3 regions of the Frondihabitans sp. PhB161 genome follow, and region 1 is predicted to be linked to each of the others. Evidence: predicted binding sites of a transcription regulator. Region 1 holds the regulator's gene; each other region holds the start of a gene.
The links. The regulator HrcA, encoded in region 1, represses chaperone genes, less so after heat shock. The targets are predictions, from matches to a motif close to TTNGCACTCGNNNNNNNCGAGTGCNAA.

Region 1 (6,799 bases):
GAGGTGCTCATGCCCCCATCGTAACGAAGGCGACCGACACCGGACCGGGCGGAGAAAGCGGGTCGCACGAGCCGCAGTGCACCGTCACCAGCGCCCGAGTCGCAGACTCAGCGCGGCCAGCGCGGCCGGGCCCGCTGTCGAGGTGCGGAGCACCGAGTCGCCGAGGCGCACAGCGATGGCGCCAGCCGCCTCGAGCGCCTCGATCTCGTGCGGCGTTACGCCGCCCTCCGGGCCGACGACGATGACGACGTCGCGAGTGTCGGCCTCGTCGCCCAGATCGACGGTCGAGAGCGCAACGGTCGCCGTGGGTTCGAGCACCAGCACTCGTGACGTTGCCGCCCGGGCCACGAGCTGGGCCGTCGTCGCGACCTCGGACACCGTCGGCTGCCACGCACGAATCGACTGCTTGGTCGCTTCGCGCACGATGGCGCGCCAGCGTGCCAGGCCCTTGGCCACCTTCGGCCCCTCCCAGCGCGAGATGCTGCGCCCCGCCGCCCAGGGCACGACCTCGTCGACCCCGAGTTCAGTGGCCGCCTGCACGGCGAGCTCGTCGCGATCGCCTTTCGCAAGCGCCTGCGCGAGCACGACACGGCGAAGCGGACCAGGATCCGCAACCACCGTCTCGACGCGAAGCACGAGTCGGTCTCCGCTCGCCTCCTGCACGGTTCCCCCGACGACGAGCCCTCGCCCGTTGCCGACTCGCAGTGCGTCGCCGACCCGAACCCGGCTCACCGTGACGGCATGTCGGGCTTCGGCGCCGGTCAGCACCACGTCGGAGCCGGCGGAGGTCTCGGTCAGCTCGTCGGCGAGGTAGAAGTGCGCCACGATCAGAAGTTCAGAAACCGGTCGCGGAGCTTGCCGAAGAGACCCTGCTGAAACTGCGAGAGCTGCGGCGAATCGTGCTTGCGGCCGGAGGCGAACTTCTCGACCAGCTCGCGCTCCTTGTGGCTGAGTTTGGTCGGGGTGACCACCTGGATGCCGATCTTGAGGTCGCCGCGACCCGTGCCGCGAAGTCGCGTGACGCCGCGGTCTTTGATGGTGACGACGTCGGCGCTCTGCGTGCCCGGCTTGACCTCGACCGAGATGTCGCCGTCGAGGGCCTTGACCGTGGTCGTCGTGCCGAGGATCGCGTCGGCCATCTGCACCTCGAGTGTTGCCAGGAGGTCGTCGCCGTTGCGGCTGTAGACGTCGTGGTGCTTCACCTTGACCTCGAGGTAGAGGTCGCCGTTCGGGCCGCCGGCGGGGCCGACCTCGCCCTGGCCGGGCATCTGCAGGCGGATGCCGGTGTCGACGCCCGCGGGTACGTCTACGGGGATCGTACGGCGGGCTCGGACGCGACCCTGGGCCTGGCAGGTCGGGCAGGGGTTCGGGATGACCGTGCCGTAGCCGCGGCAGGTGCCGCAGGGGCTCGAGGTCATCACGTTGCCGAGGAGCGAGCGCACCTGGCGGTTGATCGAACCGGTGCCATGGCAGATGTCGCAGGTCTGCGGGCTGGTGCCCGGAGCGCAGCATGAGCCGTTGCAGGTCTCGCACAGCACGGCCGTGTCGACCTCGATGTCGCGCTGAACACCGAAGATGATGTCTTCGAGGTCGACCTCGAGGCGCAGGAGGGCGTCTTGCCCACGCTCGCGGCGTGACCTGGGGCCCTGGCGCTGCTGGTTGCCGCCGAAGAACGCGTCGAAGATGTCACCGAAACCGGCGCCGCCGCCGCCACCGCCCCCGAAGCCCGGCTGCGGGCCGAGGTCGTAGCGCTCCCGCTGCTGCGGGTCGCTCAGGACGTCGTAGGCGTGCGTGACGTCTTTGAAGCGGTCCGATGCCTCGGGGCTCGGGTTGACGTCGGGGTGGAGCTCGCGTGCGAGCTTCCGGTACGCCTTCTTGATCTGTTCCGGGGTCGCGCTGCGCTCGACTCCGAGGACGTCATAGTGATCTGCCACTGGTCTCCGTCGTGCTTTCGTAAGGGGATTCGGTGAGTCTTGGGGAGGGATCCTGAAGCTCAGGATCCGACGGGAAAGGGTGCGAAATCGTCTCAGTCGTTGCCGAGAAGGCCACTCAGGTAGCGTGCCACCGCGCGGACGGCCGCCATGTTGCTCGAGTAGTCCATGCGGGTGGGGCCGAGGACGCCCAGCCGGGCCACCTCGCCACCCGACGCCGTGTAGCCGCTGGCGAGAACCGACGTCTGGCCGAGGCCGAACGAGTCGTTCTCACGGCCGATTCGCGCGATGACGTCGGCGTCGCCCGCCGGGCCGTCGCGCATCTCGCCGAAGAGTCGAAGCAGGGTGACCTGCTCTTCGATGGCTTCGAGGACGGGAAAGAGGTTGCCCGAGAAGTCGTCTTCGGTGAGCACGAGGTTCGCCGTGCCGGCCATGACCAGGCGTTCTTGCCGGCCTGCCGTCGCCTCGTCGACGAGGGCGGTGCAGACGGCCGCCACGAAGGCGGCGCGCTCGGGGCGGAACTCGGTCGGCAGCGCGGTCAGCACGGCGGCTGCCTCGGCGAGCGTCTTGCCGCCGACACGGGTGTTGAGTTTCGCGCGGAGCTCGCCGACGAAGGCCTCGTCGACCGCGATCGCCGTCTCGATGCTTCGTTGCTCGACGTGGCCGGAGTCGGTGATGAGCACCGTCATCAGGCGGGTCTCGCTGAGACGAACGAGCTCGACGTGACGAACCGTGGCTCGGGAGAACGTGGGGTATTGGACGAGCGCAACCTGGTTGGTGAGCTGCGACAGCAGCCGCACCGTGCGCGAGAGCACCTCGTCGAGATCGGACGAGTTGCCGAGGAACGTCTCGATGGCTGTGCGCTGGGCGACAGTCAGCGGCCGCAGGTCGGCAAGCTGGTTCACGAACAGGCGATACCCCTTGTCGGTGGGCACTCGACCCGACGACGTATGGGGCGCGGCGATCAGCTCTTCTTCTTCGAGCAGAGCCATGTCGTTGCGGATCGTGGCCGCGGAGACACCGAACTGGTGGCGCTCGACGATCGACTTCGAACCGACGGGCTCGCGCGACTCGACGTAGTCGTGGACGATGACGCGGAGAACCTCGAGACCTCGCTCGCTGACCACGGTCGCCTCCCTCCACGAATTCGGAACGTCGCACGGCTGGCACTCGCTCCGTGAGACTGCCAATGGTACTCCACGCCCCCGACAAGCCCTGGTCGTGGGGCGGGGCGTGCCGCTAGGCTCGCTGACCGACGACGATTGGCGAGACATGACCGGCACACCTCCCCCTCCGCCCCCGACCGACGGCCCGTACGGCGGAAATCAGCCTCCCTACGGCGGCAACCAGCCGCAGCAGCCGCTCCGGCCCGAAGACGAGAAGCTCTGGGCCACGCTGATTCACGTGGGCGGCATCTTCTACTTCCTGCCATCGTTGATCGGCTACCTTCTGCTGCGCGATCGCGGGCCCTTCATCCGCGAGCACACTCGCGTCGCCCTCAACTTCCAGCTGACGATGCTGATCGCTAGCTTCATCGGCGGCCTTCTCTCGATCGTCGGCATCGGCCTGCTGATCGTGGGCGCCGTCTGGATCGTCAACATCGTCTTCTCGATCATCGCCGCGCTGGCGGCCAATCGCGGCGAGTACTACCGCTACCCGCTGAGCATCGAGTTCATCAAGGCCTGAGGCGCCCTGCGAGTCTCCTCGCGGGCCGCCGCGCGACGGTAGAGCCCCGAGTGCCGCCAAATGCCGGCAGGGGTCTCGCCGAGCGCGCATTGGGCGGCACTCGGCAGAAAATGCTCGGCCTGCCGCTGGCCGGGCACTGGCTGAAGCCCCGAGTGCCGCCAAATGCCGGCTGAGGCCTGGCCGAGCGAGCATTAGGCGGCACTCGGCGAAAGCGACGTCTGGATCGCGGCCGGGCGGGGAGCGGGCGAGCTCAGTCGCCGAGCAGACGGCGCACGACGGCGTCGGCCAGCAGCCGACCGCGAAGCGTCAACCGGATCGTGCCCGCAAGCGCCCGCCTGCCGTCGACCAACTCGTCGGCGATGAGCCCGGCCACGGCCTTTCTGCCGGTCTCGTCGAGCTCGGCGACGAGCAGGCCGTCTCGGATCCTAGTCTTCAAAAGGACGTTCTCGACCGCACGGGTCTCGGCGTCGAGGGTCTCTCGACCGGCCGCGGGCGAGACGCCCGAGAGCACACGCTCGGCGTAGGCGGCAGGGTGCTTGACGTTCCACCAACGGACTCCCCCGACATGGCTGTGAGCGCCGGGGCCGACTCCCCACCAGTCGTGGCCGCGCCAGTACGACAGGTTGTGCCGGCTCGAGTGCTCGTCGCCCCGCGCCCAGTTGCTGACCTCGTACCACTCGTAGCCCGCCGAGGCGAGGCGCGCGTCGGCCAACTCGTACATGTCGGCGGCCGTGTCGTCGTCGGGCTGAGCGACCTCGCCACGCCGGATCTGCCGGGCGAGCTTCGTCCCGTCTTCGACGATGAGCGAGTACGCCGACAGATGATCGGGCTCCTGGGCCAGGGCCTGGTCGAGCGAGCGCTCCCAGTCGCCGAGCGTCTCGCCGGGCGTGCCGTAGATGAGATCGAGGCTGACGTCGAGCCCCGCGTCTCGGGCCCATTCGACGACGAGCGGGATCCTCGCCGGGTCGTGCGTGCGCTCCAGAGTTGCCAGCACGCTCGGAACGGCCGACTGCATGCCGAAGCTGACGCGCGTGAACCCGCTCTCTTTGAGCGCCCGGAGGTACTCGGCGTCGACCGAATCGGGATTCGCCTCGGTGGTGACCTCTGCCCCGTCTTCGAGCGACCAGGTATCGCGGACCGCTGCGAGCATCGCCGAGAGATCGCTCGACGGCAGCATCGTCGGGGTGCCTCCGCCGAAGAAGACGGTCGACACGACTCGGTCGGGAAGACCGGCAGAGCGAAGGATCCGCCCGGCCCCCTCGATCTCACTCACCGCCTGCCCGGCGTAATCGCTCCTCTTCACCCCGCGGAGCTCGTCGCCCGTGTAGGTGTTGAAGTCGCAGTACCCGCACCGCACGCGGCAGAACGGCACGTGCAGGTAGACGCCGAAGTCGCGAGCGTCGGCCCCCTCGACGACGGATGCCGGAAGGGCGCCGTCGGCGGGCGCGGGGTCGCCGAGAGGAAGAGTGCTGGGCACGCCTAGTCGCCGACCAGCACGCGGAGGTAGCGCTGGGTGAACTTGTTCTGCTGCGCGCGGAGGAACGGGGCAACGAGGCGCCACTTCCAGTTGGCGGGACGCGAGAACGCGCGAATGGTGAGCCAGACGGAGCCGTCGTCGGTCTGGTCGATGACCCACGACTCTTCGCCGCTCTCGGGGTGACCCTCGAGGGTGCCGTAGGCGAAGCCCTTGCGGGTCGGCTCGTCGATCACGTAGACCACACGCACCGGCGCGCGGTTGGTGCGGCCGTAGGCCTTGATCGAAAGCGTGGCGGTTGTTCCGGCAGTGAGGAACGGCTCCCCTTCGGGCGAGAAGTGGGACTCTCCGTCAGAGGGCGAGTAGTCGGCACCCTCGAGCGGGTTGCCCTCGTCGTCGAAGGTGACGGGCGTGTACGCGCCCTCCTCGACGGTCGGCACGGAATCGACGTGGACGTCGATGCCGCTGCGCTCCTGCACCTTCCAGGTCATGATGGCCGACCAGGCCGCCTCGAAGCGGGCGTCGCCGTGGCCGATGCGGGTGCGGTACTCGACGGGGCGGAAGCCCTTCGGCGGGTACTGCATCAGGTCGGGGGCCTGCGTTGCCCCGACCTGCCCGTAGGTGGTCTGGGTGTCGGTGTGGGTCGCGCGGCGCATCCGTCGAGTCTAACGCCGGGCCCTGGGCTGCTCGCGCGAGAGGCCGAGTGCCGCCATTTGCCGGTTTGAGCTCGTGTGCGTCGGCATTAGGCGGCACTCGGTGACCGGTGCGATCGAAGGCCGCCGAGTGCCGCCGAATGCGTGCCGCACGACGCCGAGTGTGCGAAAACCGCCCCTCGCGAGAGTCGCGGGGGCGGTTTTCGTGCACTCGATGGGGCCGGGCCCCAGCGCTTATGTGGTCAGCGCTTGCCGGTGACAGCCCGGACGATCCAGCCGATCACACCGATCGCGACCACGATGAGACCGATGATCAGCAGGAACTTGACGGCGGCGCCGATGAAGCTCAGTCCGAAGAGGACGATTCCGACGATGATGAGGATGATAAACAGAGCAGGCATGCCCTAAGCATGCCCGCTCTCGTCGTCGGCCGCGTGCTACTTCTTCTCTTTTTTCTCCACGTCGCCCGAAAGCGCGGCGATGAACGCCTCCTGAGGAACGTCGACGCGACCGATGGTCTTCATGCGCTTCTTGCCCTCTTTCTGCTTCTCGAGCAGCTTGCGCTTGCGGCTGATGTCGCCGCCGTAGCACTTGGCGAGAACGTCTTTGCGCATGGCGCGGATCGACTCGCGAGCGATGATGCGGGCGCCGATGGCGGCCTGGATCGGCACCTCGAACTGCTGTCGCGGGATGAGCTCGCGAAGGCGGCCCGTCATCAGCACGCCGTAGGCATACGCCTTGTCGCGGTGCACGATCGTCGAGAAGGCGTCGACCTGTTCGCCCTGGAGAAGGATGTCGACCTTGACGAGGTCGGCCTCCTGCTCGCCGCTCGGCTCGTAGTCGAGTGAGGCGTAGCCCTGGGTCTTGCTCTTCAGCGAGTCGAAGAAGTCGAAGACGATCTCGCCGAGCGGCATGTTGTAGCGCAGCTCGACCCGGTCTTCACCGAGGTACTCCATGCCGAGCAGGGTGCCGCGACGCGACTGGCAGAGCTCCATGATCACGCCGACGTAGTCTTTCGGCGCCAGGATCGCGGCCTTGACCATCGGCTCGGCGAC
Region 2 (6,799 bases), on a different contig from region 1:
GCTGCGCGCCGGGGATGGTGCCCTGGGCGCCCGAGAGGGTCTTGGCCTTGAAGTCTTTCGAGTAGTCGGCCGTGTTGCCGTCCGACATGTAGACGGTCGACAGGTTGGCGCCCTGCGAGACGAGCTCGGGAACGATCGACTTGGTCTCGTCGAAGGCCAGGATGACGATCGCGTCGGGCTTCGCGGCGAGCGCCGCGGTCACCTCGGACGAGAAGGTCGTCTGACCGGGAGGGAACTCCTGGCTCTTGCCCTTGCCGCCGTAGACGACCGAGCCGCCGGCTGCCTCGATGGCGGCCTGGGTCGAGTCGCGGAGGCCGGTGCCGTACGAGTCGTTGAAGACGAGGAACGCGACCTTGGCGGCGCCATCGTTGACGATGAGCTGGCCGAGAGCCGAACCCTGGACCGAGTCCGGCGGTGCGGTGCGGTAGTAGTACGACGAGTAGCCCGAGAGAGTCGACGCCGTGTTGGCGGGCGAGATCTCGATGGTGCAGCTGCCGGTGATCTGGTCGACCACGTTCAGCGTGACGCTGGACGACTCGGCGCCGAGCACGACGGAGACCTTGGCGGCCTTGAGCTTGGCGGCAGCCGCGCTCGAGACGGTGAGGTCGGTCGAGTCGCCGGAGTCGGTGGCGGTCGAGATCTCGGCGGGCTTGCCGACGACGCCGCCGGCCTTGTTGATGTCTTCGAGAGCGAGCCCGGCGCCGGCGATGGCGGGCGGTCCGAGGTACGCGAGCGAACCCGTGAGCGGCAGCATGGTGCCGATCTTCATCGCGTCAGTGCTGGGGGCCGACGGCTTTTTGCAGCTGGCGGCCGGATCGGCCTTCGCGGTCGACGACGCTGACGACGTGTTGGAAGGCGTTGCCCCTGTCGAGGAACAGCCCACGAGGAGCATGGAGGCTGCCCCCATGACGGCTAGTCCCTTGAGGGCGGTGATGGATCGGATCATCCGTGAACCCTTTCTTGACGGTGGTGATGCGGCCGCGCGATGGTGCGCGGCCCAACCGTGTGAATGGGTTAGAACCTATGTGCAGATTGTTTCGACCGTGTGTTGCGGGCGTCACCTTGCGGTTTCGTTAGCAATTCGTGATGAATCACCTGCGTGGTTCTGCGGTTCGTCGGCGGCGGTACCGACCGCGGGCTCGGGTCGACCGCGTCGGGCCGCACGGACGGCATCGGTGCTGAGCACGACGAGGGCCACCCAGATGAGCGCGAATCCGATCCACCGAGCGGTCGTCATCGGTTCGTGCAGGAGGGCGACGCCGACGATCAGCTGGAGGATGGGCGCGATGTACTGCGTCAACCCCAGCGTCGAAAGGGGTAGCCGCCGTGCCGCGCTCGCGAAGAGCAGCAGCGGAACAGCCGTGATCACGCCCGTGCCGACCACCGCCACGGTCTGCAGCGTGCCCGACGAGCCGAACGCGAGGCCGCCGGTCTGCGAGGTGAAGCCGGTCGCACTCACGACGATAAGTGCGACGGCAGCGGGCACTGCCAGCGCGAGCGTCTCGATGCTCAGGCCGCTGACCGCGTCGACCCGGCCTCCGACCCTCTTCTTGATCAGCCCGTAGAAGCCGAACGAGAACGCCAGGATCAGCGAGATCCACGGGAACCGGCCGTAGCCGATGGCGATCACCAGGATCGCGACGAGCGAGATGCCGACGGCCACCCACTGGAGCACCCGCAGGCGTTCGCGCAGCAGCAGCACGCCCAGCAGCACCGTCACCACCGGATTGATGAAGTAGCCGAGGGCCGCCTCGACGACGTGCCCGGAGAGCGTCGCGAAGATGAAGGTGGTCCAGTTGACGACGATGAACGCCCCGGCGAGCCCTAATGTGCCGGCGATGCTGCGATCGCGCAGCAGGGCGACGAATCGGCCGAACGAGCGCGTGACGGCAAGGAGCACCCCGCAGAAGACGAGAGACCAGAGGATCCGCCACGCCACGATCTCGACGGCGCCTGCGGGCCGCAGAAGCAGGAAGTACACCGGCAGCACACCCCAGAGGCCGTAGGCGATGACCGCGTAGATCAGGCCGGAACGGGCGGTGCCGATGTCGTCTTTCACTGGGAAAGACTATCGACGACCTCCGTCATCGGAGGGGTTCCGGACTGCCACACCCCGGCACGGGAGCGCCAACGACGAAGGGCCCCGTCTCCAGTGAGACGGGGCCCTTCGCAGGGGGCTTCGACCTAGTGGACGATGACCGCCAGCACGTCGCGGGCCGAGAGCACCAGCAGGTCTTCACCCGAGTACTTCACCTCGGTTCCGCCGTACTTCGAGTAGATGACCTTGTCGCCGACGGCGACGTCGAGGGGAACGCGGTTTCCGTTGTCGTCGATGCGACCCGGTCCGACAGCCACAACCTCGCCCTCCTGGGGCTTCTCCTTGGCAGTGTCGGGGATCACGAGGCCGGAAGCAGTGGTCTGCTCGGCGTCGACCTGACGAATGACGATGCGATCTTCGAGCGGCTTGATGTTGACCGACACGGTTGACCTCTTCTTTCTCACAAGCGGCGTGACTCTGGAAATCTCTGGTTGGCACTTCACGCGTGTGAGTGCCAGAACAAACTCTAGAGCGTGGCTGGCACTCGGTCAATCCGAGTGCCAGGTGCGACGATGAACTCATGGAATCCTCCGAGCTCCGCGAGCTCCTCACGCCCGACGGGCTGCGGCTGCTCGATTCGCTGCCCGCCTTCGACCAGAAAGCGGACGTGGTGTCGCAGGTCGCACGCCTCCGAAAAGCCGGCCACTCCCCCGAGCTCGTCGCCGCGGTGCTCGGCCAGTCGCGGCTGCGCGCCAAGGGTCGTACCAAGTTCGGCGACTTCGCCGAGCGCATGCTCTTCACCGAGGCCGGGCTCGAGCAGGCCACACGCCTCGCGGTCGCCTCCACCCACGCGGGCCGCTTCCGCCGGGCGGGTGTTACCCGGGTGGCCGACCTCGGCTGCGGCATCGGCGGCGACGCCCTGGCGTTCGCGGCGCTCGAGCTGGGAGTGCTGGCCGTCGACCGCGACGAGGTGACCGCGGCCGTCGCGACCTACAACCTCGCCCCGTGGAGCGGCGCCGAGGTGCAGCTGGGTGACGCCGAACAGGTGGATCTGGCGGGGGTGGACGGCGTGTTCCTGGATCCTGCGCGCCGGACGGCCGGCCACGCCAACACGTCACGAATTCAGGATCCGAGTCAGTGGTCTCCGACACTCGACACCGCGTTCGCCTTCGCTTCGCGTTTTCCGACCGGAGTGAAGCTCGGCCCCGGCGTCGACCGCGATCTGCTTCCGACCGATGCCGAATGCCAGTGGATCTCGGTCGACCGCTCGGTGGTGGAGGTCGGCGTCTGGTTCGGCGCTTTGGCTCGCCCGGGCGTCGGCCGCGCGGCACTCGTCTTCGGCCCGGACGGGCCCTCCGAGATGACGGCCCCCGGAGACTCGAACGACGTCGACGTGGCCGAACTCGCGGAGTACGTCTACGAGCCCGACGGCGCCGTGATCCGGGCACGCCTGATCGGCGATCTGGCCCGGACCCTCGACGCTCATACGATCAGCCGCGACATCGCCTACCTGTCGTCGGCGACCGCTCGGGCCACTCCGTTCGCGCAGTGCTTCCGCGTGATCGAGACGTTCCCGCTCGACGAGAAGCGCCTGCGCCAGGAGCTCAAGACACGTGGCATCGGCCGGGTCGAGATCAAGAAGCGCGGGGTCGACGTCGACCCGGCGGCGTTCCGCAAGAAGCTGCAGCTGAAGGGCGCAAACGAGGCCACACTGATCTTGACGCGAGTGGCGGGCCGACACACGGCGCTGCTCTGCGAGCGCGTGGTCGCGGCTGATCTCGGCACCGGCGCCTAGCTCAGACGCCGCGTGAGATGGCCCGATCTCCCGCCAATCGACACCACAGCCGCAGATACGGCCATCTCGCGGCACTGCCACTCGAGGCGCCTTCGCTCGCGGCGCGACACTCAGGCCCGGACGACAACCCAGACGAGCAGGGCGACGCACGCCACGACGACGAGCGCCGCCACGGCCAGCGCAGCGATCCAGACACCGAGGATGACGCGTGTCGCCGTGGCCGGCAGGGTGCCCGGCGCGCCCGGACGCACCCTGGAGCGGAGGGCGAGGAGCAGCCCGAGCCTCCAGAGTGTCGGGATCACGTGTTCGGGTAGGTGGATGGGTCGAATCCGTCTGCTCCCTGGGGCAGCGAGACGGCGAGCACGATGAACAGGATGATCAGGCCGATCCACACCACCAGCCCCACGATGCCGAGGATGATGCCCGTGAGGGCGAGACCGCTGCCGGTCTGCCGACGCGCCTTGATCTGGCCGCGTCCGATCAGACCGAGGATGATCGCCGCGATGCTCGGCAGAATCGGGATGAAGACGAGCCCTGCGATGCCCGTGATCAGCGAGGCGATCGCAAGCCCGTTGGTGGTCGGACGGTCGTAACCGGGCTGGCCGTATGGCTGGTACGGGTTCGGCTGCTGCTGGCCATACGCCTGCTGGCCGTACTGCTGCTGGCCGTAAGTCGGCTGCTGACCGTACGCCGGCGGCTGCGCGTTCTGCTGGCCGTAGGTCGGCTGCTGGCCATACGTCGGCTGCTGCCCGCTCGGCTGCTGCCCGTAGGTCGGGTTCGGCTCGTACCTCGGCGGCTGCTCCGAGTCTTTCCGCGCCTGGTCGTCGGCGGAAGGACGGTCGTGTGAGTTGTTGTCGGTCATGGTGACTAGCTCCGGTCTGTGATCGCGGCCGTGGGTCGTTCATCCCCGACAGTACCCGCCGCCAGGCAGAGGGTGGAGGCCCCAAAAGGAGTCTCCGCCACCGCCGACAGCTCCGGTCTGACTCGCCCCGGCCTCACCTGGCCCGATCGTCAACAATTTGAGAGCGATCCGTTCGGCGCCTCCCACAAGCACGGAGAAAAACGGGGCGACGACCAGAAATCACTCTCAAATTGCCGAGACGACCCCGAGCTCCCTAGCCGCCCCACACGCACGCACGCACGCACGCACGCAACACAACGCAACGCGCGTCAGCTCGCCTGCGCGCTCGTCACCGGCAACGTCGAGTCGGCACCGAAGCCGAGGGGGCTGGGCGCCCGCCCGCGCGACGCCAGCTCAGCGCCGAGAGCCGCGATCATGGCGCCGTTGTCGGTGCAGAGGGCGAGCGGTGGGATCCTGAGTTCGATTCCCGCCGCAGCGCACCGCTCAGCCGCGACCTGGCGCACGCGCGCGTTGGCGACGACACCGCCGCCGAGCAGGAGGCGCGGCACGCCGAGCTCGGTGCATGCGGCGAGCGCCTTCGTTAGCAGCACGTCGACGACGGCCTCTCGGAAACTGGCGGCGACGTCGGCGGTCGGCACGTCGGATCCTGCGTTCTGAAGCTTTTCGACGTGCCTTGCGACCGCCGTCTTGAGGCCCGAGAACGAGAAGTCGTAGCGGTGCTGAGCCAGGTCTTTCGGCAGGGTGAGCCCGCGCGGAAACCGGATCGCCTTAGGGTCGCCATCGGCCGCCACCCGATCGATCTGCGGCCCTCCGGGGTAGGGCAGCCCGAGCAGGCGCGCGACCTTGTCGAAGGCCTCGCCGGCAGCGTCGTCGATCGTCTCGCCGAGCAGTTCGACGTCGTCGAGCAGGTCGCGCACGTGCAGCAGCGACGTGTGTCCGCCGCTGACCAGCAGGGCGATGGTGGGGAGTTCGATCTCGCTGCCGTCGTCTCGCAGCACATCGGCGCCGACGTGTCCGACGAGATGGTTGACGGCGTACAGGGGCTTGCCTGCGCCGAGGGCCAGCGCTTTCGCCGCTCCGACGCCGACCATGAGCGCTCCGGCGAGGCCCGGGCCGCTCGTCACCGCGATGGCGTCGAGGTCGTCCAGTGTGACGCCGGCTTCGGCGAGCGCGGCCTCGAGCGTCGGTTGCAGTGCTTCGAGGTGGGCCCTCGCAGCGATCTCGGGCACGACTCCGCCATAGCGCGCGTGCTCGTCCATCGACGACGCGATCACGTTGGCCAGCAGGGAGCGGCCGCGCACGATGCCGATTCCGGTCTCGTCGCAGCTCGTCTCGATGCCGAGCACGAGGGGGTCGGTGGCGCTCATTCGGGTTGCTCCAGGTCTTTCTTCATCACGAGGGCGTCGACGCCGTCGGGCATGTAATAGCGGGGGCGGACGGCGATCCCCTCGAAGCCGAGCGACTCGTAGAGGGCCTGCGCGCCGGGGTTGTCGACGCGCACCTCGAGGAACGTCTCGCGGGCGCCGCGCTCCACCGCCTCGGCGAGGAGACGGTTCATCAGGGCGCGAGCGATCCCCTGTCGCCGGGCCTCGGGCGCCACCGCGATCGTCTGCACGTCCGACTCCGGTGCGCCCCGCGGCGAGAGCAGCCCGGCGTAGCCGACCACACTCCCGCCCTGCTCGGCGATCAGATAGAAGCCCTGCGGATTCGCCAGCTCGGCAGCCATCAGCTCGGGGCTCCAGGCGTCGTTCACGAACAGCGCCGTCTCGAGCGCCATGATCGCGTCGAGGTCGTCGGCCACAGCCCGCCGGTAGACCGGTTCGGTGTTCGTCACGAGACCCTCTTGGGCGCACCCGGAACGGTGACGTCGGGCGAGCGGAGGTAGAGCGGCTCGTCGCGGGCAAACGGACGCCCCGCGGCGAACAGCACCTCGCCGAGCATGCCAAGGGCGGCGGCCGACACGGGAGTGGAGGTCGGGTCGGTTCGCGTCGCCTCGGCGACAAAGGCCGAACCGCAGGATCCGGCGACGACGTCGAAGATCTCAGCGGGGCGGGCCAGCCCGGGTGCTGCCAGCCGCGCCGGCAGCCCGGCGCCGTCGAGTCCG
Region 3 (6,799 bases), on a different contig from region 1:
GGTGTCGCGCTCGCCGTGGGAGATGCGCACGGGACGCGAGTGCAGCCGGTCTGACGCGTGTCGGCCCGGGCTCGCTACCCGTGCGATCTAGGATGACGGCAACCGGAGGGTGCAGATGCAGAGCGACGAGGAGTACGTGCGCGGTCTCAGTGACCGCGATCGGCGCCTTCTCGACTTCGAGCAGAATGCCCCCGCCTCACCTCCGCGCAAAGCGGCGGCGATCCGGTCTGAATTGGGCCTTTCTGCCCCGCGATACCAGCAGCTGCTCGGTTCGCTCATAGAAAGACCCGATGCACTTGCCTACGCGCCGATGCTGGTCGGGAGGCTGCTGCGCCTGCGCGACTCCCGCGCCGCATCGCGCAGCGCCCGGACTTTCGGCCGCTGACCGCCCGATCACGGAAGACCAGACACCGCATGGCCAAGTTCCCTCAGGACCGTTTCGATGGCGTCCCCGACTCGCTGCTGCGCGTCGGCGCCCACCGCTCCGGCGTTCGGCGGCACCTCGGTTTGATCATCTTCGCGTGGGCTTTCCTCGCCGTGGGCGTCTTGACGGCGGGCGGCATCGCCTGGCTCACCGTGACCAACGACAGCTTCCAGTTCCGTAGCTCGGCGTCGACGAGTTCGAGCAGTGCGACGCCGAAATCCACGACGACGGGCACCGCCACCAGCGGGGCGACGAAGACCCCCGCGGCGACTCCGACAGCCGCGCCCCTCGCCGACCCATCGAAGGTCGACTCCACGAAGACGACCATCACCGTGCTCAACGCGACCACCACCACGGGCCTCGCCTCGACTGCCGGAACCACCCTGACGAACGCCGGCTGGGTCGTCGGCAACATGGGCAACGCGTCGTCACAGGTCTCGACCTCCGTGGTCTACTACGACGACTCGGCGGCTGACAACGAATCGATCGCCCTCGGCATCGCGAAGTCGCTCGGGATCAACACGGTCGAGCAGAGCACGGCGTTCCCCGGCGCGACGATCACGGTGATCCTCGGAGCTGACTTCAACGCCCAGTCGTGAGCCATCGGTAAGCAGCGTCTCGAAGCTCTGCGTGACGGGAAATGACGCCTTCGGTTACGGCCGTGTAAACAACAGACCGTTTGGCGCCTCCCGGTCCGATTTTTCGGGCGGCACCCCCCTTTTCGGCCCGGCTCTTTATTACTATCTGGGATCAGTCGGCCCCTCCGCACCGGTCCGTGCCGGCTGGGCAGCGCCACCGACAGACACAGCTAGGGAGTACGAAATGGCCAACGGAACCGTGAAGTGGTTCAACGCGGAAAAGGGTTACGGATTCATCACCGTCGAGGGGGACGGGCAGGACGTCTTCGTCCACTATTCAGCCATCGACATGAGCGGATACAAGGTGCTCGAAGAGGGCCAGGCCGTCGTGTTCGAGGTCGGGACGGGTAACAAGGGCCCCCAGGCCGAAGCCGTACGCCTCGCCTGAGTCGTCGGAGCAGAGAAGCGCCGTCCGCGAGGGCGGCGTTTTTCGTGTGGGCGACCGTTTCGGGAGGCGACGGTCGGGCGGTCTCGGGGGTTTCGGATCCTTGCCCAAGGGGCTCCTGAGAGCACTTGCACTCGATACGGCAGAGTGCCAGAATCAATTGGCACTCTCGATGAGGGAGTGCCAAAAGACTCACCTGATATACGGCACCAGCCGGGGCAGCGTGCCCCACGACGTCCGGGAGGGACGAAAAACCACATGGCTAAGATCATTGCTTTTGACGAAGAGGCCCGACGCGGCCTCGAGCGCGGCCTGAACATTCTTGCCGACGCTGTAAAGGTCACCCTCGGCCCGCGCGGTCGCAACGTCGTTCTGGAGAAGAAGTGGGGCGCCCCCACGATCACCAACGACGGTGTCTCCATCGCGAAAGAGATCGAGCTCGACGACCCCTACGAGAAGATCGGCGCCGAGCTGGTCAAAGAGGTCGCGAAGAAGACCGACGACGTCGCCGGAGACGGCACGACGACGGCTACCGTCCTCGCCCAGGCACTCGTGCGCGAGGGCCTCCGCAACGTCGCCGCCGGCGCCGACCCGATCAGCCTCAAGCGCGGCATCGAGAAGGCCGTCGCGGCCGTCTCCGCCCAGCTGCTCGAGAACGCCAAAGAGATCGAGACCAAGGACGAGATCGCCGCTACCGCGTCCATCTCGGCTGCCGACCCCACCATCGGTGCACTTATCGCCGAAGCGATCGACAAGGTCGGCAAAGAGGGCGTCGTCACCGTCGAGGAGTCGAACACGTTCGGCACCGAGCTCGAGCTCACCGAGGGCATGCGCTTCGATAAGGGTTACCTGTCGCAGTACTTCGTCACCGACCCCGAGCGCCAGGAAGCCGTCTTCGAAGACGCCTACGTTCTGATCGTCAACTCGAAGATCTCGAACATCAAAGACCTGCTGCCCATCGTCGACAAGGTCATCCAGTCGGGCAAGCAGCTCCTCATCATTGCGGAAGACGTCGACGGAGAGGCTCTTGCGACCCTCGTCGTCAACAAGATCCGTGGCATCTTCAAGTCGGTCGCAGTCAAGGCTCCCGGCTTCGGCGACCGTCGCAAGGCGCAGCTGCAGGACATCGCCATCCTCACCGGTGGTCAGGTCATCGCCGAGGAGGTCGGACTCAAGCTCGAGAACGCCACCCTCGACCTGCTCGGCCGTGCCCGCAAGGTCATCATCACCAAAGACGAGACCACCATCGTCGAGGGTGCTGGCGACGAAGAGATGATCGCCGGTCGCGTCAAGCAGATCCGTGCCGAGATCGAGAACACCGACAGCGACTACGACCGCGAGAAGCTCCAGGAGCGCCTCGCGAAGCTGGCCGGTGGCGTCGCCGTCATCAAGGCCGGCGCCGCAACCGAGGTCGAGCTCAAAGAGCGCAAGCACCGCATCGAAGACGCCGTTCGCAACGCGAAGGCCGCCGTCGAAGAGGGCATCGTCGCCGGTGGTGGAGTCGCGCTGATCCAGGCCGGCAAGACCGCTCTCGCGACCCTCGAGCTCGAGGGCGACGAGGCGACCGGTGCGAACATCGTGCGTGTCGCCATCGACGCTCCGCTCAAGCAGATCGCCTTCAACGCGGGCATGGAGCCCGGCGTCGTCGTCGACCGCGTGCGCAACCTCGACGTCGGATGGGGCCTCAACGCCGCGACCGGCGAGTACGTCGACATGCTGGCCGCCGGCATCATCGACCCCGCCAAGGTGACGCGCTCCGCTCTGCAGAACGCCGCCTCGATCGCCGGCCTCTTCCTCACCACCGAGGTCGTCGTCGCAGACAAGCCCGAGAAGAACCCGGCCCCGGCCGGCGACCCCACGGGTGGCATGGACTTCTAAGTCCGCTTCGCTTCACGACTCAGGCCGGTTCCCCCTCGGGGGAGCCGGCCTTTGCCGTTGCCGGTGGGCGTGCTGCCGGTGGGCGTGCTGCCGGTGGGCGTACTGCCGGGCGCGCCCCGCGGCTAGGCGACGCGGATCGGCCATTGCGTCGTGGCGCGCCGGGTCGGTTTGGCCGAAGCGCGTCGGTTCGTGCGGGGTGGCGCCGGCCGGCAGCGCGCGCAGGATCCGCGGGGCGCTCTGCAGACGGTGACGAGGTGGCGCACCGTAAGGCGACGCGGATCGGCCATTGCGACGTGGCGCGCCGGGTCGGTTTGGCCGAAGCGCGTCGGGTTGCAGAGTGCGGCCGGGCGTCAGCGGCCCGCGCGGCGTCAGGAGAGCGTGGGAACCGGGCCCGCAGGCATCAGGGGCAGAGAGACGCGGAAGGTGGCGCCACCGCCGGGGGTGTCGAAGACGTCGACGTCGCCGTGGTGGGCGGCGACGATACCGGAGACGATCGCGAGGCCGAGACCCGAGCCGCCGGTGTCGCGGGTGCGCGAGGTGTCGGCCCGCCAAAAGCGCTGGAAGATCTTCTCGCGGATCTGCGGCGGGATGCCCTCGCCGTGGTCGATGATGTCGATGGTCGCCATGCCTCGGCCGGGGTCGGCCTGGACGGCGAGCTCGATCGGAGCGTCGTGGTCGGTGAATCTCATGGCGTTGCCCATGAGGTTCGTGACCACCTGGCGAATCTTGTTCTCCTCGCCGAGGATCACCGGGCTGACGACGCCGTCGCCGGAACCATCGGCACTCGGAGCATCCAGCGCGTCGGTGCCCGCTTCTGCTGCGCGGGCGCGTCGGATCCTGAGCCGGGCCAGGGTCGCCCCGGCGAATGCGATCGGACCTGTCGTGCCGGGGGCGAGCGGTGCGACGGGGCCCGGGGCGACGACGTACTCGTCGCTCGACTCGTGGCCCGGATCGACCGGCTCCCGCACGAAGACGCGGATCTCGCGGTCGGTGTTGGACGCCATCGTGTCGAGTGCGGAATCGCGGGCGATAGTCACCAGATCGACCGGGCCGAGCTCGAGGGGCTTGGACTCGTCGAGACGCGCTAGCTGGAGGAGGTCTTGGACGAGGACGCCCATGCGGATCGCCTCTTTTTCGATGCGGTCCATGGCCTGGGCGACGTCTTCGGGCTTGGTGAGGGCGCCCATGCGGTAGAGCTCGGCGTATCCGCGGAGCGAGACCAGGGGCGTGCGGAGCTCGTGGCTGGCGTCGCCGACGAAGCGGCGCATCTGGTCGATGGTCTTCGCGCGGTCGTCGAAGGCGTAGTCGATGCGAGAGAGCATCGTGTTGAGGGAGCGGTTGAGCCTGCCCACCTCGGTGTTCGGCGTCGTGGTGTCGAGCCGCTGACTGAAGTCGCCGTCGGCGAACCGGGCGGCGGTGTCTTCGACGTCGCGCAAGGGGGCGAAGGTCGAGGTCACCAGGAGCCTTGTGATGGCAGCGCCGAGGACGACCACGGAGAGGCCGAAGCCCAGGAAGATGTACGAGAACCGGGTGATCGTCGCGTTAGTGGTCGCGAGGTTCGTGCCGGCCACCACGGTCGCCTCGACCGACTGGCTCGTTGATTTGTTGGTGAGGGTCGTGTGATCCGCGTAGAGGCGCCACTCCTCCGTGCCCAGGGCGTTGTAGGTGCTGAAGGCCGTCGGGTGTGTGGCGGCCGACTGCTCGGTGAAGTCGGGAAGATACGGCGTGGACGACGCGGGCAGAGACGCACCGTTGTCGCAGAGAAGTTCTCCGTCGTTGGAGAAGATCGCGACGTAGCTGGTCTTGTAATTGCCGAAGTTCGAGGTGCAGGAGTCGGCGCCATCCCACTGGATGCTTGCCGCCCCCGTTTTCAGGTCGCGGTCGACCTGGCCATAGAGATACGTGCTGAGCACCGTCATCGTGCCGAGGCCGGCGACGAGCAGCCCGAGCGTCACCAGGCAGACGGTGATGCCGGTGATCTTGGTTCGGATGGAGATCTCGTTCCACCACTGCGAAAGGCGTGAGTGCATGACTGCGCCAGATTAGCGGAGGGGCCTGGAGAAGCCTCGGGGCGAGAAGTTGGATTCACGGCGCACGCACCGGTTTCGACCTCTAGCGTCGGGTGTAGCGGGAGCACACCGCGACCGCGTGATCAAGGAGGATCGCAATGGCAGGAAACAGAGCCGTCGCCTACAAGGGGCCGGGCGAGGTCGAGGTCATCGACACCGACTACCCGACATTCGAGCTGAAAGACGGCCCAGGGGTCAATCCCGCTAACGTCGGCAGGCAGGTCAAGCACGGGGCGATCCTCAAGACGGTCGCCACTAACATCTGCGGTTCCGACCAGCACATGGTCCGTGGTCGGACAACGGCTCCCACCAATCTCGTGCTGGGTCACGAGATCACCGGCGAAGTGGTCGAGGTCGGGCCCGACGTCGAGTTCATCAAGGTCGGCGACCTCGTGTCGGTGCCGTTCAACATCTCGTGCGGTCGCTGTAAGAACTGCAAGGAGCGCAAGACCGGTATCTGCCTCAACGTCAACCCGGATCGCCCCGGAAGCGCCTACGGCTACGTCGACATGGGCGGGTGGGTCGGTGGCCAGGCCGAGTTCGTGCTGGTGCCGTACGCCGACTGGAACCTCCTGCGCTTCCCCGACAAAGACCAGGCCCTCGAAAAGATCATGGATCTGACGATGCTGTCGGACATCTTCCCGACCGGATTCCACGGGGCCGTGACCGCAGGCGTGGGCGTCGGCTCGACGGTGTACGTGGCCGGTGCAGGCCCGGTGGGCCTTGCTGCCGCGACCAGCGCGCTCCTTCTCGGCGCGGCGGCCGTGATCGTCGGCGACATGAACGAGGGCCGTCTGGCGCAGGCGCGAAGCTTCGGCTGCGAGACGGTCGACCTTTCGAAGGGTGGGCCGGCCGAGCAGATCGAGCAGATCCTCGGCATTCCCGAGGTCGACTGTGCAGTCGACGCCGTCGGGTTCGAGGCGAAGGGGCACGGCCACGACGCCAAGGAGGCGCCGGCCACCGTGCTCAACTCGCTCATGGACATCACCGCGGCCGGTGGGGCGATGGGAATCCCGGGGCTGTACGTCACCGGCGACCCGGGCGCCGCTGACGAAGCGGCCCAAAAGGGATCCTTGTCGCTGTCGCTCGGAACCGGATGGGCCAAGTCGCTGTCGTTCACCACGGGCCAGTGCCCGGTGATGAAGTACAACCACGGGCTGATGCAGGCGATCCTGCACGACCGGGTGCACATCGCCGACAACGTCAACGCCAAGGCGATCAGCCTCGAGGATGCCCCGCGCGGCTACAAGGAGTTCGACGCCGGCTCGGCGACCAAGTACGTCTTGAACCCGAACGGTTACCTGGACGGCGCGAAGGCCGCCTAAGCACGATCGGAATGCACGAACGCCGTGACCCGGAAAGGGTCACGGCGTTCTTGTGTGGAGCGGCTCAGACCTTGGCGGCC

Region 2: the regulator HrcA is predicted to act here: its motif matches at 2,576-2,602, upstream of groES (co-chaperone GroES).
Region 3: the regulator HrcA is predicted to act here: its motif matches at 1,608-1,634, upstream of groL (chaperonin GroEL).

Annotation. Positions count from the first base shown of each region.
Region 1 covers NZ_RKQW01000003.1:548,825-555,623, forward strand. Annotated here, with positions in the region: gene EDF39_RS14515 (HIT domain-containing protein) at 1-11, opposite strand, end outside; gene EDF39_RS14520 (16S rRNA (uracil(1498)-N(3))-methyltransferase) at 85-825, opposite strand; gene dnaJ (molecular chaperone DnaJ) at 828-1,934, opposite strand; gene hrcA (heat-inducible transcriptional repressor HrcA) at 2,027-3,058, opposite strand; gene EDF39_RS14535 (DUF4870 domain-containing protein) at 3,204-3,617, shown strand; gene hemW (radical SAM family heme chaperone HemW) at 3,868-5,094, opposite strand; gene EDF39_RS14545 (DUF1990 family protein) at 5,097-5,747, opposite strand; gene EDF39_RS17640 (hypothetical protein) at 5,987-6,145, opposite strand; gene lepA (translation elongation factor 4) at 6,182-6,799, opposite strand, start outside.
Region 2 covers NZ_RKQW01000001.1:60,651-67,449, forward strand. Annotated here, with positions in the region: gene EDF39_RS00255 (ABC transporter substrate-binding protein) at 1-946, opposite strand, end outside; gene rarD (EamA family transporter RarD) at 1,058-2,059, opposite strand; gene groES (co-chaperone GroES) at 2,185-2,481, opposite strand; gene EDF39_RS00270 (class I SAM-dependent methyltransferase) at 2,619-3,833, shown strand; gene EDF39_RS00275 (hypothetical protein) at 3,944-4,135, opposite strand; gene EDF39_RS17815 (DUF4190 domain-containing protein) at 4,132-4,695, opposite strand; gene tsaD (tRNA (adenosine(37)-N6)-threonylcarbamoyltransferase complex transferase subunit TsaD) at 5,004-6,062, opposite strand; gene rimI (ribosomal protein S18-alanine N-acetyltransferase) at 6,059-6,529, opposite strand; gene tsaB (tRNA (adenosine(37)-N6)-threonylcarbamoyltransferase complex dimerization subunit type 1 TsaB) at 6,526-6,799, opposite strand, start outside.
Region 3 covers NZ_RKQW01000002.1:679,562-686,360, reverse strand. Annotated here, with positions in the region: gene EDF39_RS11985 (DUF2332 domain-containing protein) at 1-54, shown strand, start outside; gene EDF39_RS11980 (DUF3263 domain-containing protein) at 116-385, shown strand; gene EDF39_RS11975 (LytR C-terminal domain-containing protein) at 415-1,023, shown strand; gene EDF39_RS11970 (cold-shock protein) at 1,247-1,450, shown strand; gene groL (chaperonin GroEL) at 1,706-3,325, shown strand; gene EDF39_RS11960 (cell wall metabolism sensor histidine kinase WalK) at 3,694-5,355, opposite strand; gene fdhA (formaldehyde dehydrogenase, glutathione-independent) at 5,493-6,719, shown strand; gene EDF39_RS11950 (response regulator transcription factor) at 6,784-6,799, opposite strand, start outside.